2 regions of the Cryobacterium psychrophilum genome follow, and region 1 is predicted to be linked to the other one. Evidence: riboswitches for the same ligand, from Rfam matches in the RefSeq annotation. Region 1 holds a riboswitch; the other holds the start of a gene.
What was found. Region 1 has a riboswitch for thiamine pyrophosphate ahead of EDD25_RS17170 (3-oxoacyl-ACP reductase). Riboswitches for the same ligand answer to the same signal wherever they lie in the genome.
Positions count from the first base shown of each region.

Region 1 (5,745 bases):
ACAAACCACACGGGACTGTATGTAGCCATCGACAAGGGCTTTTTCACCGAGGCAAGCTTGGACGTTCAGGTGCTCCCCTATAGCCAGTCGTCGACCGACGCCCTCATCAACGCGGGCGCCGCCGACTTCGGCATCAGCTTTCAGAACACCGCCACTTTTGCGGCGGCAACGGGGGTGGGGAATGTTTCGGTCATGTCGGTGCTCCAGCACGATGCCACAGCGATCGGTGTTTTGGCGTCCCGCGAGGACATAACTAGCCCGAAAGACCTCGACGGGAAGATCTTCGGAACGGCTGGTCCGAGCGCCACCTTCTCCACGGAAGCGTCCCATGCCATCAAGAATGCGGGCGGCACCGGCAAGTTCACCCAAGTCACGCTTGGTACCTCCGCTTATGAGGCGCTCTACGCCGGCAAAGTCGACTTCACGTCGGCCTTCACAACCTGGGAAGGAATTGATGCGTCCCTGCGCGGCACTCCGATGAAGTTCTTCAACCTCTCTGACTACGGCGTCCCCGACCAATACTCGGTGATCGTCGAAGGGAACAAGGGCTGGATCAAGGAACACGCCAGTGCTACCAAGGAGTTCGTTCAGGCCCTCCAGAAGGGGTATCAGTACGCCGCTGACAACCCGGATGCTGCGGCCAGGATCCTGATCGATGCGAACCCCGGTGTCTTCGAAAATACTGAACTCGTCTACCGCAGCCAGAAGGAATTGAGCGCTAACTACCTCAAAGACGCCACCGGCCAGGTCGGCACCCAAACGAGCGCCCAGTGGCAGCAACTGGCCGATTTCCTCTACCAGGCCGACCTTTTGGTGGACGGAAACGGCGACCCGCTTACCGCGCCCTTGGACACCTCCACGCTATTTTCCGACCAGTACCTCAGCGAGAAGTAACGCTCCCGGTCGCGCAACTCGAACCAGGTGAACACTGTGACCGCACCGACGAGCACTCGAGGCGAAAGCATGCCGAAAACTGTTCCCCGCCGAACAATTCGGGGCGTCAAAACAGCACTCACTACGCTGGTTCCCTCTCTGGTGATCGTCATCGCTCTTCTGGCAGCGTGGCAGATTGCCGTGACCGCGGGCCAAGTGCAGCCGGCAATCCTCCCCTCCCCTTGGCGCATTCTGGAACAGGGGTGGAACGCCCGGGACACCATCTGGGCGAACACCATACCCACGCTGCAAGCAACCCTTCTCGGCTTCGCTGTTTCCCTGACGGTCGCCTGGGCCTTGGCCATCGTGATCGACTTCTCGCCGTGGCTTCGGCAGGCGCTGATGCCGCTGCTGGTGGCATCTCAGACAATACCCATCATCGCCATTGCACCGCTGATGATCATCTGGTTCGGTTTCGGGGTGCTGCCCAAAGTCATCGTCATCGCACTGGTGACATTCTTCCCAGTCACGGTTGGACTGATCGACGGTTTCAACCGAACCGATCGTGAAGCCACTAATCTGCTGCGGAGCATGGGTGCCAACCGGTGGAAACAGTTCATCTACGTCCGACTTCCCTCCGCCCTCCCGTCTTTCTTCACGGCGCTTCGCATCGGCATCACCTACGCGGTCACCGGAGCTATTTTTGCCGAGTACGTCGGAGCCCAACAAGGACTCGGAATCTACATGGCCCTGATGAAAAACTCGTTCCGCACAGACCTCGTCCTCGCCGCCGTCGTGGTCACCGCGACGCTGAGTATCTCCCTCTTTCTCCTGACCTACGTCGCCGAGCGGCTGATCATCCCGTGGCACTCGAAAGAACGCCGGAGCCGGAATGTCTAACGCCCCGCCGAAAACGCCCAAGGTCGAAGTGCGCGGCATTGGAAAATCTTTTCAACTCGGGAAGGGGCAATCACGGCAGGTCATCGACAACGTCTCTTTCTCCGCACAGCCGGGAGAATTCGTTGCGGTCATCGGCCCGAGTGGATGCGGCAAGAGCACCCTGTTCAACATCATGGCCGGACTGGAAAAGCCCAGCACAGGCGACGTCCTCGTCGATGGCGTAGCCGCCACGGGGGAACGCGAGCATTGTGCCTACATGCCACAGAAGGACCTACTTTTCCCTTGGCGTACCATCCTTGAGAACACCGCTCTCGGCCTCGAAGCTTCCGGCGAGAGTAAACAGAACGCCCGTTTGGCCGCTCAGGCGCTTTTCCCGGCCTTTGGCCTCTCCGGTTTCGAGAAATCGCACCCGTTCGAGCTCTCCGGCGGTATGCGCCAGAGGGCCGCCCTACTGCGCACCGTGGTTCAGGGCCGAGACATTCTCTTGTTGGACGAGCCGTTCGGTGCGCTGGATTCGCTGACCCGCACGGAAATGCAATCCTGGTTGCAGGACATGTGGTCCAGGAACTCGTGGACCGCAGTGCTCATCACCCACGACATTCGCGAAGCGATCTACTTGGCCGACCGGGTAGTCGTCTTGAGCGCACGGCCAACGTCTGTGCGACTGAACCTCACCATCGACCTGCCGAGGCCACGCCAGCTGTCGATGATGACCTCGGCAGTGTTCAAGGATCATGAACTCGAACTCCTCACAACTCTTCACAAGCAATCCCGCACGTCACTCTAATTTCAGCGCCGAAGTGACACCAGAGGCCGCTCCAGTCCCAGATTCCCGCGCAACGTACCCGCGGTGTAGGCGGTGCGGAAGAGTCCGCGTCTCTGCAGCACCGGGATGACCTCGTCTATGAAGTCATCGAGCGATTCCGGCAGGAGGGGTGGCATGAGATTGAATCCGTCTGCGGCGCCGGAGTGGAACCAGAGCTCAATCTGGTCCGCAATCTGCTCCGGGGTGCCGAGCATGGTGCAATGGCCGCCCCCGGCGGCGAGTCGGCCGAGCAATTGCCGCACCGTGGGTTGCTCCGCCTCAATGATGCGCAGAATCGTGGCGTACCGGCCCTGCGGGCCGCTGAAGTCGCCAAGCGGTGCCAACGGCGGCACCGGGGCATCCAGTTCCCAGCCGCTGCAGTCCTCCTGCACGAACACACTCAACTGGGCCAACGACTGCTCCGCCGGGAGCAGCGCGTCGACCTCGGCCTGTTTGGCGCGGGCTTCGGCCTCCGTGGAGCCCACATAGGTGACCAGTCCCGGCATGATGGATACGGTCTCCGGGTTGCGCCCCGCCGCGGCGATCCGCCGCTTCACATCCGCGTAATAATCCTGGGCGCTCTGCAAATCATAGGCGACCGCGTAGATTCCTTCCGCGTACCGGGCGGCCAGATCCCGACCCTGCTCGGACGCGCCGGCTTGGAACAGCACCGGTCGGCCCTGCGGCGACCGCGGAACGGTCAACGGGCCGTCCACGCGGAAGTGTTCACCGGCATGATCGATCGGTTGCACTCGTGCCGGGTCAGCGAAGAGTCCGGCCCGATCCAGGATGAGGGCGTCATCGGCCCACGAGTCCCACAGGCGCAGCGCAACCGCGATGAACTCGGCCGCCCGGCTGTACCGGTCTTCGTGGGAGGGCATCGCCTCCAGCCCGTGGTTGCGGGCCTCGGCATCGAACATGGAGGTGACCACGTTCCAGCCGACCCGTCCATTACTGATGTGGTCGAGGGAGGCGAGCATACGCGCTGCGTGGAAGGGAGTATAGAAGGTGGCAGAAACAGTGCTGACCAGACCGATCCTGTTCGTGACCCGCGCCATCGCCGCCAACGCTGTTAACGGCTCGAAGAACCACCGGGGGCCGGCAGCGACATCGCCAACGGACTGCCCATCGGCGAAGAACACAGCGTCAAAAAGGCCGCGTTCCGCGTTTTGAGCAAGACTCTCGTAATAACCAATATCCCCGAGCTGCTCCAGTGATGACCCGGGGCGACGCCAAGCAGCGCTGTGGTGGCCGCAGCCCATGAGGAACGCGTTAAAATGGAGCTGGCGTGGGTTCGACATTACGAACCCTTTCAGTTCATCACCAGGCCGCCGTCGACCACCAGATTCTGGCCCGTGACGGACCGCGCCCAGGGGGAAGCGAAGAACAGAACGGCGTCGGCGAATTCCGCCGGGGTGGTGACCTTCCCAAGCGGGGTGGCCGCGGCGATGAAATCGAACACTTCCTCGGGGGTGGCAGCGCTCGCATCCGTTGTGCGCAAAAGCCCGCCAGAGACCATATTGACCGCGATATTGTGCTGGCCGAGATCTGCTGCCAGGGTACGAGTCAAGGCCAGCAGGGCCGCTTTGGCAGAAGTGTAGTCGTGGTACGGGACCACCGGGTTCTGGAACAGGTTGGTGCCAATATTGATAATTCGGCCGAACCCGAGTTCGCGCATGCCGGGCAGTGCCTGCTGAGTGGTGTTCAGGGCGCTGCGCACGCTCCCGGAGAACTGGGCGTCGAACTCCTCCCAGGTGATTCCTACGGCGTCGGAGCGGGCGTCACCGTTGAACGAGAAATCCGCCAGCGCGTTATTGACCACTGTGGTGACGGGGGAACCGAAATGTGCCGCAGCCTCCGCGAGCAGTTCCGCAACCTGAGCGGCGTCCGTGACGTCGGCCTGCACAGCAACCGCCTGCTTACTGCCATAATCTGCAGCGAGAGCCTGCGCGCTGGCCGCGCTGGTGCGATAATTAATGACCACTCTGGCGCCCTGCGCGGCGAAGGCCGCCACGATGCTGTGCCCCAGGCCCCGCCCGCCACCGGTGACCAAGACAATCTGTTCTGCTAATTTCATGGAGTTTCTTCACCTTAAAATAGGCAAAAGGATGTGGTTCAGCCCCAGTACGGTGCGCAAGCCTCCACTGACATCCCTTCGCTAGTTCGAACTAGATCAGGTTCAACGGGTGTCATCTCAGCCCAGCGTCATACAGCCTGGGCACCCCGTGTCACTCACAGCGTATACCGATCCCCGGCTTCTTCGACTCCGGACCAACGCTTAGCGCCACCACTGTTCCGCAACGGGCCAGACCCCGGAACGAACGAAAAAACCCCGGCATGTATCGCCTGAGGAAGACGAACATGAGAACCGGGGCTAATCGTTGGAGTGGGGGGACTCCGATGCCTAACGGTACACGCCCGTCGCCGACTGATGACTCCGGCGCGCCTGGTGAAGGAAAGTCAGCCCCGCAACTGACCATGCTTCGCGCCCTGTGTTGCTCCGTCGGGACTGTCTCTTAAACGGTGTTTCCGGCCTGACGCGCTGGACGTGGGTCTGGCGGGAAAGGTGCCGTGATGACGACACTTGATGCTGTGACGAAGAAGACGAAAAATGAGCCCACCCGTGAGGCGGTGGCGGCGAAGGAATGGGTGCGCCTGGCCAAGGAGCAGGGCCTGACCCTGGACGGTCCTGAAGGGCTGCTGGGCCAGTTCACGAAAACGTTCCTGGAGACGGCGCTGAACGAGGAAATGACTGAGCATCTCGGTCATGAGAAGAACCGTGCCCCGGACGAGCGTGACGAATCCAACGTGCGCAACGGGACCCGGCCCAAAACGGTGATCAGCCCCTCGACGGGGCCGGTGACCATCCAGGTGCCTCGTGACCGGGACGGCACGTTCACTCCGGTGATCGTGCCGAAACGACAACGCCGCTTGACCGGGGTCGATGAGATTGTGCTGTCGTTGTATGCCCGCGGCCTCACGACCGGGGAGATCAGCGCGCACTTCAACCAGATCTACGGTGCGCAGGTCTCCAAAGAGACGATCTCTCGCATCACGGACAAGGTGATCGAGGAGATGCAAACGTGGCAGTCCCGCCCCTTGAACGGCGTCTACGCGGCGATCTTCATCGACGCGATCGTGGTGAAGATTCGGGACGGGCAGGTCGC
Region 1 covers NZ_SODI01000002.1:69,710-75,454, forward strand. Annotated here, with positions in the region: gene EDD25_RS17150 (ABC transporter substrate-binding protein) at 1-894, shown strand, start outside; gene EDD25_RS17155 (ABC transporter permease) at 964-1,773, shown strand; gene EDD25_RS17160 (ABC transporter ATP-binding protein) at 1,766-2,560, shown strand; gene EDD25_RS17165 (LLM class flavin-dependent oxidoreductase) at 2,563-3,879, opposite strand; gene EDD25_RS17170 (3-oxoacyl-ACP reductase) at 3,891-4,655, opposite strand; TPP riboswitch at 4,712-4,814, opposite strand; gene EDD25_RS17175 (IS256 family transposase) at 5,150-5,745, shown strand, end outside.

Region 2 (5,745 bases), on a different contig from region 1:
TCGACGCCGCACTCCTGGGGCAGCCGGACGTGCTCGCCAAGATTCGCGACGGCAAGGTGCAGGCGGCCGGCGCCGTCATCGGTGCGGTCATGAAGGCCATGCGCGGCCAGGCCGACGCCGCCCGTGTGCGTGAACTCGTGCTTGAACGCGCCGCGACCGTTGAGCCGGGCGCAGCCGAATAGGACTAACAGATGTGGAAGAAACAAGGCCCAGACGCTAGCGGTGGGAAATTCGGTGTCGGAGTGCAGGTCATCGTGCGCCTCGATCGCGCCCAATTTCCCGACTCCCTCGCCGACGACCCGATCGGCGTCATCGTCGCCCCGGGGGCGCTGACCGGGTCGTCGTTCTATGTGCCGACGACCGTGCGCGAAACGGTGTGGCTGGTGGCGTTCGAGGAGCCGTTCTACGGACTGGACGGCTCCGGGCCGCATGAGTCGGCGAAGGTTCCGGAAAGCCGCCTGCAAACGACACCCGAAGTATGAGCGACGGACCCCTCCGCGACGTGCCAAAGCCGAGCACACCGACGTCCGCGGACATTCGTCGCTGGCGTCGATACCTGGCCGATGAACTTGCGGAAGCCGCGGTCTACCGCGACCTCGCGGCACGTCGAACCGGGGAGGAACGCGCGATCCTGCTGAGCCTCGCCGGGGCGGAGGGGCGGCACGAGGCGCACTGGCGCCGGCTCCTCGGCGACCAGGTGGGGCCGAGGAGGCGCGGCGCCCCGCGCACGCGACTGCTCGGCTTTCTGGCGCGCCGATTCGGTTCCGTTTTCGTGCTCGCCCTCGCCCAGCGTGCCGAGTCACGCTCCCCATACGACAAGGATCACGACGCCACGAGCGCCATGGCCGCCGATGAGAGGATCCACGAGGAGGTCGTTCGCGGGCTCGCCGCTCGCGGCCGCAAACGCCTGTCCGGCAGCTTCCGCGCCGCGGTCTTCGGCGTGAACGACGGCTTGGTGAGCAATCTCGCGCTCGTTCTCGGCATCGGCGCAACGGGCGTTCCCGCCGCGACGATTCTGTTCACGGGTCTCGCCGGGCTGCTGGCCGGAGCGCTGTCGATGGGCGCGGGCGAATACGTCTCCGTGCGGTCCCAACGAGAGTTGCTGGAGGCCTCGAGCCCCACGCTGACGACCAAAAGCGTCCTGACGCACCTCGATGCCGCCGCGAACGAGCTGACCCTGGTCTACCGGGCGAGGGGGATGTCGCCCGACAAGGCGGAATTGCACGCGCGGCAGGTGCTGCGCACCGCCGAGGTCGCGACGAATCCTGCGGAAGCCGCAGACACGCGCGCCATGATGCCGACCGTCGACGAACACGAGACCATCGGGACGAGCCTCGGAGCCGCGGCATCAAGTTTCTCCTTCTTCGCCTCCGGTGCGCTGCTGCCGGTGCTTCCGTATCTGTTCGGAATGGCCGGCCTGCCGGCCGTGCTCGTGGCAATCGTGCTCGTGGGAGCGGCGCTGCTCGCGACCGGCGCGGTCGTGGGGCTGCTCTCGGGCGGCCCGCCCCTGCGCCGTGCGCTGCGTCAGCTCATCATCGGGCTCGCGGCCGCAGGAATCACCTATCTGCTCGGCCTGGCGTTCGGCACGACACTTGTCTAACGTGCTGACGCTCGTGTGGGCACAGAGCCGCAACGGCATCATCGGCCGCGACGGCACGTTGCCGTGGCACCTGCCCGAAGACCTCGCGCACTTTGCGCGTCTCACGCGGGGAGGGATCGTTCTGATGGGGCGCCGCACGTGGGATTCGTTGCCGCCGCGGTTTCGGCCCCTGCCTGATCGGCGAAACATTGTGCTCACCCGCCAGCCCGGCTGGCACGCGGTGGGCGCATCCGTCGCCCACGCGATGGAGGAGGCCGCGACCCTGACATCGGGCCGTGACCTGTGGGTCATCGGAGGGCGCGGGGTCTTCGACCTGTTTCTTGAGCGCGCCGACCGGCTCGAGGTCACCGAGATCAATGCGGACGTTGCGGGTGACACCCACGCGCCCCCCCTCGACGCGCGCTGGAGAATCGAGAGCGCGGATCCGACCGCCGGGTGGCACGAATCGAGCACCGGACTCGAGTACCGCTTCCTGCGCTACGTTCCGGTTGCGCTCGCGAGTTAGAGTTTTTGCATGGGCAAGCAGGATGGGAGCGAACGGCAGGTCACGACCGCGCCCGTCGACGATTCCACGGCCACCATCCTGCACGTTGACCTCGACGCATTCTTCGTCTCCGTCGAGCTGCTCGACCGCCCGGAGCTCGCCGACCAGCCCGTGATCGTGGGGAACCGTTCCGGTCGCTCCGTCGTGACCGCGGCCAACTACATCGCCCGGCGCTTCGGCGTGAACTCGGCCATGCCCATGGCCCTCGCGCTACGCAAATGCCCGCAGGCCGTGGTGCTTGAGCCGCACATGAGCGCCTACAAGCACTACTCCGACCGGGTCATGAGCATCTTCGATGACGTCACGCCGCTCGTGGAACGCGTCGGCATCGACGAGGCGTTCCTCGACGTGGCCGGTGCGCGTCGGCTGCACGGATCGCCGGCCGTGATCGGTGAGCTGATCCGCACCCGGGTGTTCGCCGAGACCGGCCTGGTGTGTTCGGTCGGTGCGGCGCCCACCAAATTCATCGCCAAGCTCGCGTCCGGCCTGGCCAAGCCCAACGGTCTGCTGGTGGTGCCGGCAGAAGCGACACTCGACTTTCTGCATCCCCTGCCCGTGAACGCGATGTGGGGCGTGGGGGCCACGACCGAGGAGGCCCTCGTACGGCTCGGGCTGCGCACGATCGGCGACATCGCCCACACGCCCCTGCACCTACTTCAGCGCTCGCTCGGGGAAGCATCGGGGAACAAACTGCACGAGCTGTCCTGGGGGAGGGACTCGCGCGCGGTCACGATTGAGCGCGAGGAGAAGAGCGTCGGCCACGAGCAGACATTTGAGTACGACGTGACGGATACCGCGGTGCTCCGCAGCGAACTGCTGCGGCTTGCCGACGCGGTCGCGGTGCGTCTGCGGCGGGGCGGGCTGGTCGGACGGCGCGTTGTGCTCAAGCTCCGCTACCGGGATTTCAGCACCGTCACGAGGTCGCGTACGCTCGCCGAGCCGAGCAACGTGGGACGGCGCATCTATGAAGAGGCCGTGGCAGCCTTCGAGGTGCTCGCGGCGTCCGGCATCCGGGTGCGTTTGATCGGCGTGCGGATGGAGCAGCTCTCGCCGGCGGACAGCCAGGGCCTCGCCCTGTGGGATCCCGACGAGGATTGGCGGGGCGCGGAGCTTGCGGTGGACACCGTCACGGCACGGTTTGGGCGGGGCATGGTTCGGCCGGCGTCGCATATTGTGCCCAGCAGAGAACCGAACGAGGGGTAACCTGTTGGCATGACTAGCCTTCCGGAAAAGCTTGCAGAGATATCCCGTTCCGCCGGTGTGAAGTCCGCCTATGGCGAACCGATCCAGATTGACGGCGTCACGCTCGTACCCGTGGCGATCGTGCAGTACGGCTTCGGCGGCGGCGACGCGGGCGACCAGGGCTCTGGCGGCGGTGGCGGTGGCGGTGCGCTGCCGATCGGTGCCTACGTGAAATCGGCCGGAACGGTGCGGTTCGAGCCGAACGTCATTGCGCTGCTCGGGGTGGCCATTCCGTTCATCTGCGTCACGGGCCACGTACTCACCCGCATTATTCGAGCCCTCAAGAAGTAGCGCGGCCCCCACGGCGGCGCTGGCGTGGCCAGTGCCAGGTGCCGTGCACCGGAAGACCGCGCATGATGCGGCGTCGCCGAATGAGCGACGCACGCAGCAGCACGAGCATGAGCATGGCTGCGGCGAGCACGACAAGCATGCTCATGAACAAGACCCCATTCCGTGAGTCTACGCGGGCGGCTAGACTGATCAGGAACACGGGAGTCCGGTTAACCGGGCTGAGAGGAAGCTGTAGAGCTTCGACCGTCGAACCTGATCCGGATCATGCCGGCGCAGGGAGACTTCTCGTACCCGTGCCCCACCTGAGTCATCCACCGATGATTCATCCACGGAAAGGGCACGACAATGCACGCAACATCTAAAACCTTCGGCACGACCTCATCGACGGCGACCAGGGGTCGTAACTATCGCTGGCGCGTCGTGGACATCGTCGTCGCGAGCGTCATCGGCGTCGCGAGCGGCGTCATCTTCTGGGCGTGGGGCCTGGCCTGGTCGCCGCTCAGCAGCCTTCTGGCATTCGCCCCCGGCCTCGGCGGGCTGCTCGCCGGCGGTTGGCTTTTTGCCGGGGTTCTCGGCGGGCTGATCATCCGCAAACCCGGGGCTGCCCTGTACACCGAGGTCATCGCAGCGGTCGTGTCGATGCTCATCGGTACCCAGTGGGGCTTCGCCACGCTGATCTGGGGTGTACTGCAGGGCCTCGGCGCGGAGATCGTCCTTGCCCTGTTCTTTTATGCCAACTTTCGCCTGGGTGTCGCACTGCTCGCCGGTGCTGGCGCCGGTCTCGCCGTCGCACTCCTCGACACGGCCATCAGCTATGCGGCGCTCGACCTCGGCTTCAAGACCGTGTACTTCGTGACGGCCATCCTGTCCGGCACGGTGCTCGCCGGCCTGCTCTCCTGGCTGGCCGTGCGCGGCCTTGCCCGAACCGGAGCATTGAGTCGTTTCGCCAGTGGGCGCGAGGCCATGCGTCCCGCGCGCGCGCCGCAAGCCGTTCGGTAACGAATGTCGGCCAACGCCCAGAGCTCCACCCCGGTCAAACCCGCCCGAATCACGGCCCGCGGCTGGGGCTGGCGTCATGCCGGCCGCGCCCGCCCGGCGGTGTCGGCCCTCGACCTTGACATTGCACCGGGGGAGCGCGTGCTCCTGCTAGGGTCGAGCGGTGCGGGCAAGAGCACACTCGTGCACGCCCTGGCCGGCGTGCTCGGAGACGAAGAAGACGGCGATTCCACCGGTGACCTCCTCGTCGATGGTCGCCGGGCAGCGGACGCCCGCGGCCGGGTCGGTCTGGTGCTGCAGGATCCCGATTCGCAGGTGGTCCTCGCCCGAATCGGGGATGATGTGGCCTTCGGCTGTGAGAACCTCGCCGTTCCGCGCGCAGAAATCTGGCCGCGCGTGCGAGCCGCCCTCGCGGCCGTGGGACTCGACCTACCCCTCGACCACCCGACCTCCGCGCTCAGCGGCGGCCAGAAGCAACGCCTGGCCCTCGCCGGGGTGCTCGCCATGGCACCGGGTCTCCTGCTGCTCGACGAGCCCACCGCCAACCTCGACCCGAACGGCGTGATCGACGTCCGGGACGCGGTGGTGCGCGGACTGGATCGCTCCGGAGCAACCCTGATCGTGATCGAGCATCGCGTGGCCGTGTGGCAGCACGTCGTCGACCGCGTCATTGTTCTCGATCCGGCCGGCGGTGTCATGGCCGACGGTCCCACCGCTGATGTGCTCGCACGCGAGGGTGAACGGCTGTCAAAAGCCGGTGTCTGGGTGCCTCAGGTCGCGCTTCGTGCTCCGGTTCGACGGCTCAGATCCCCGGTGGCGCCGGAGCTCCTGTTGCGGGCCGATGCGCTCTCAGTGGGCCGGGTCCCCTTCGCTCGTCGCACCGCGGAGGTCGTGGCACGAGACGTCGGCCTGGACATTCGCGCGGGCCTCGCGACGGCCGTCACCGGCCCGAACGGCGCGGGCAAGTCCACGCTCGCGCTCACGCTCTCCGGGCTCCTCGCGCCAGCCGGAGGTACGCTCACAGCCGGGCCGGCGCTCGCGAACGGCATCGGGGACCAGCCTGTGCGGTGGC
Region 2 covers NZ_SODI01000001.1:3,170,999-3,176,743, forward strand. Annotated here, with positions in the region: gene gatB (Asp-tRNA(Asn)/Glu-tRNA(Gln) amidotransferase subunit GatB) at 1-182, shown strand, start outside; gene EDD25_RS14900 (hypothetical protein) at 192-482, shown strand; gene EDD25_RS14905 (VIT1/CCC1 transporter family protein) at 479-1,600, shown strand; gene EDD25_RS14910 (dihydrofolate reductase) at 1,602-2,105, shown strand; gene dinB (DNA polymerase IV) at 2,115-3,347, shown strand; gene EDD25_RS14920 (hypothetical protein) at 3,357-3,677, shown strand; gene EDD25_RS17635 (hypothetical protein) at 3,667-3,822, opposite strand; TPP riboswitch at 3,865-3,973, shown strand; gene EDD25_RS14925 (ECF transporter S component) at 4,023-4,676, shown strand; gene EDD25_RS14930 (ABC transporter ATP-binding protein) at 4,680-5,745, shown strand, end outside.
Region 2: it holds a riboswitch for thiamine pyrophosphate, as region 1 does, so the genes downstream of both, EDD25_RS14925 (ECF transporter S component) here and EDD25_RS17170 (3-oxoacyl-ACP reductase) in region 1, are expected to answer to the same signal.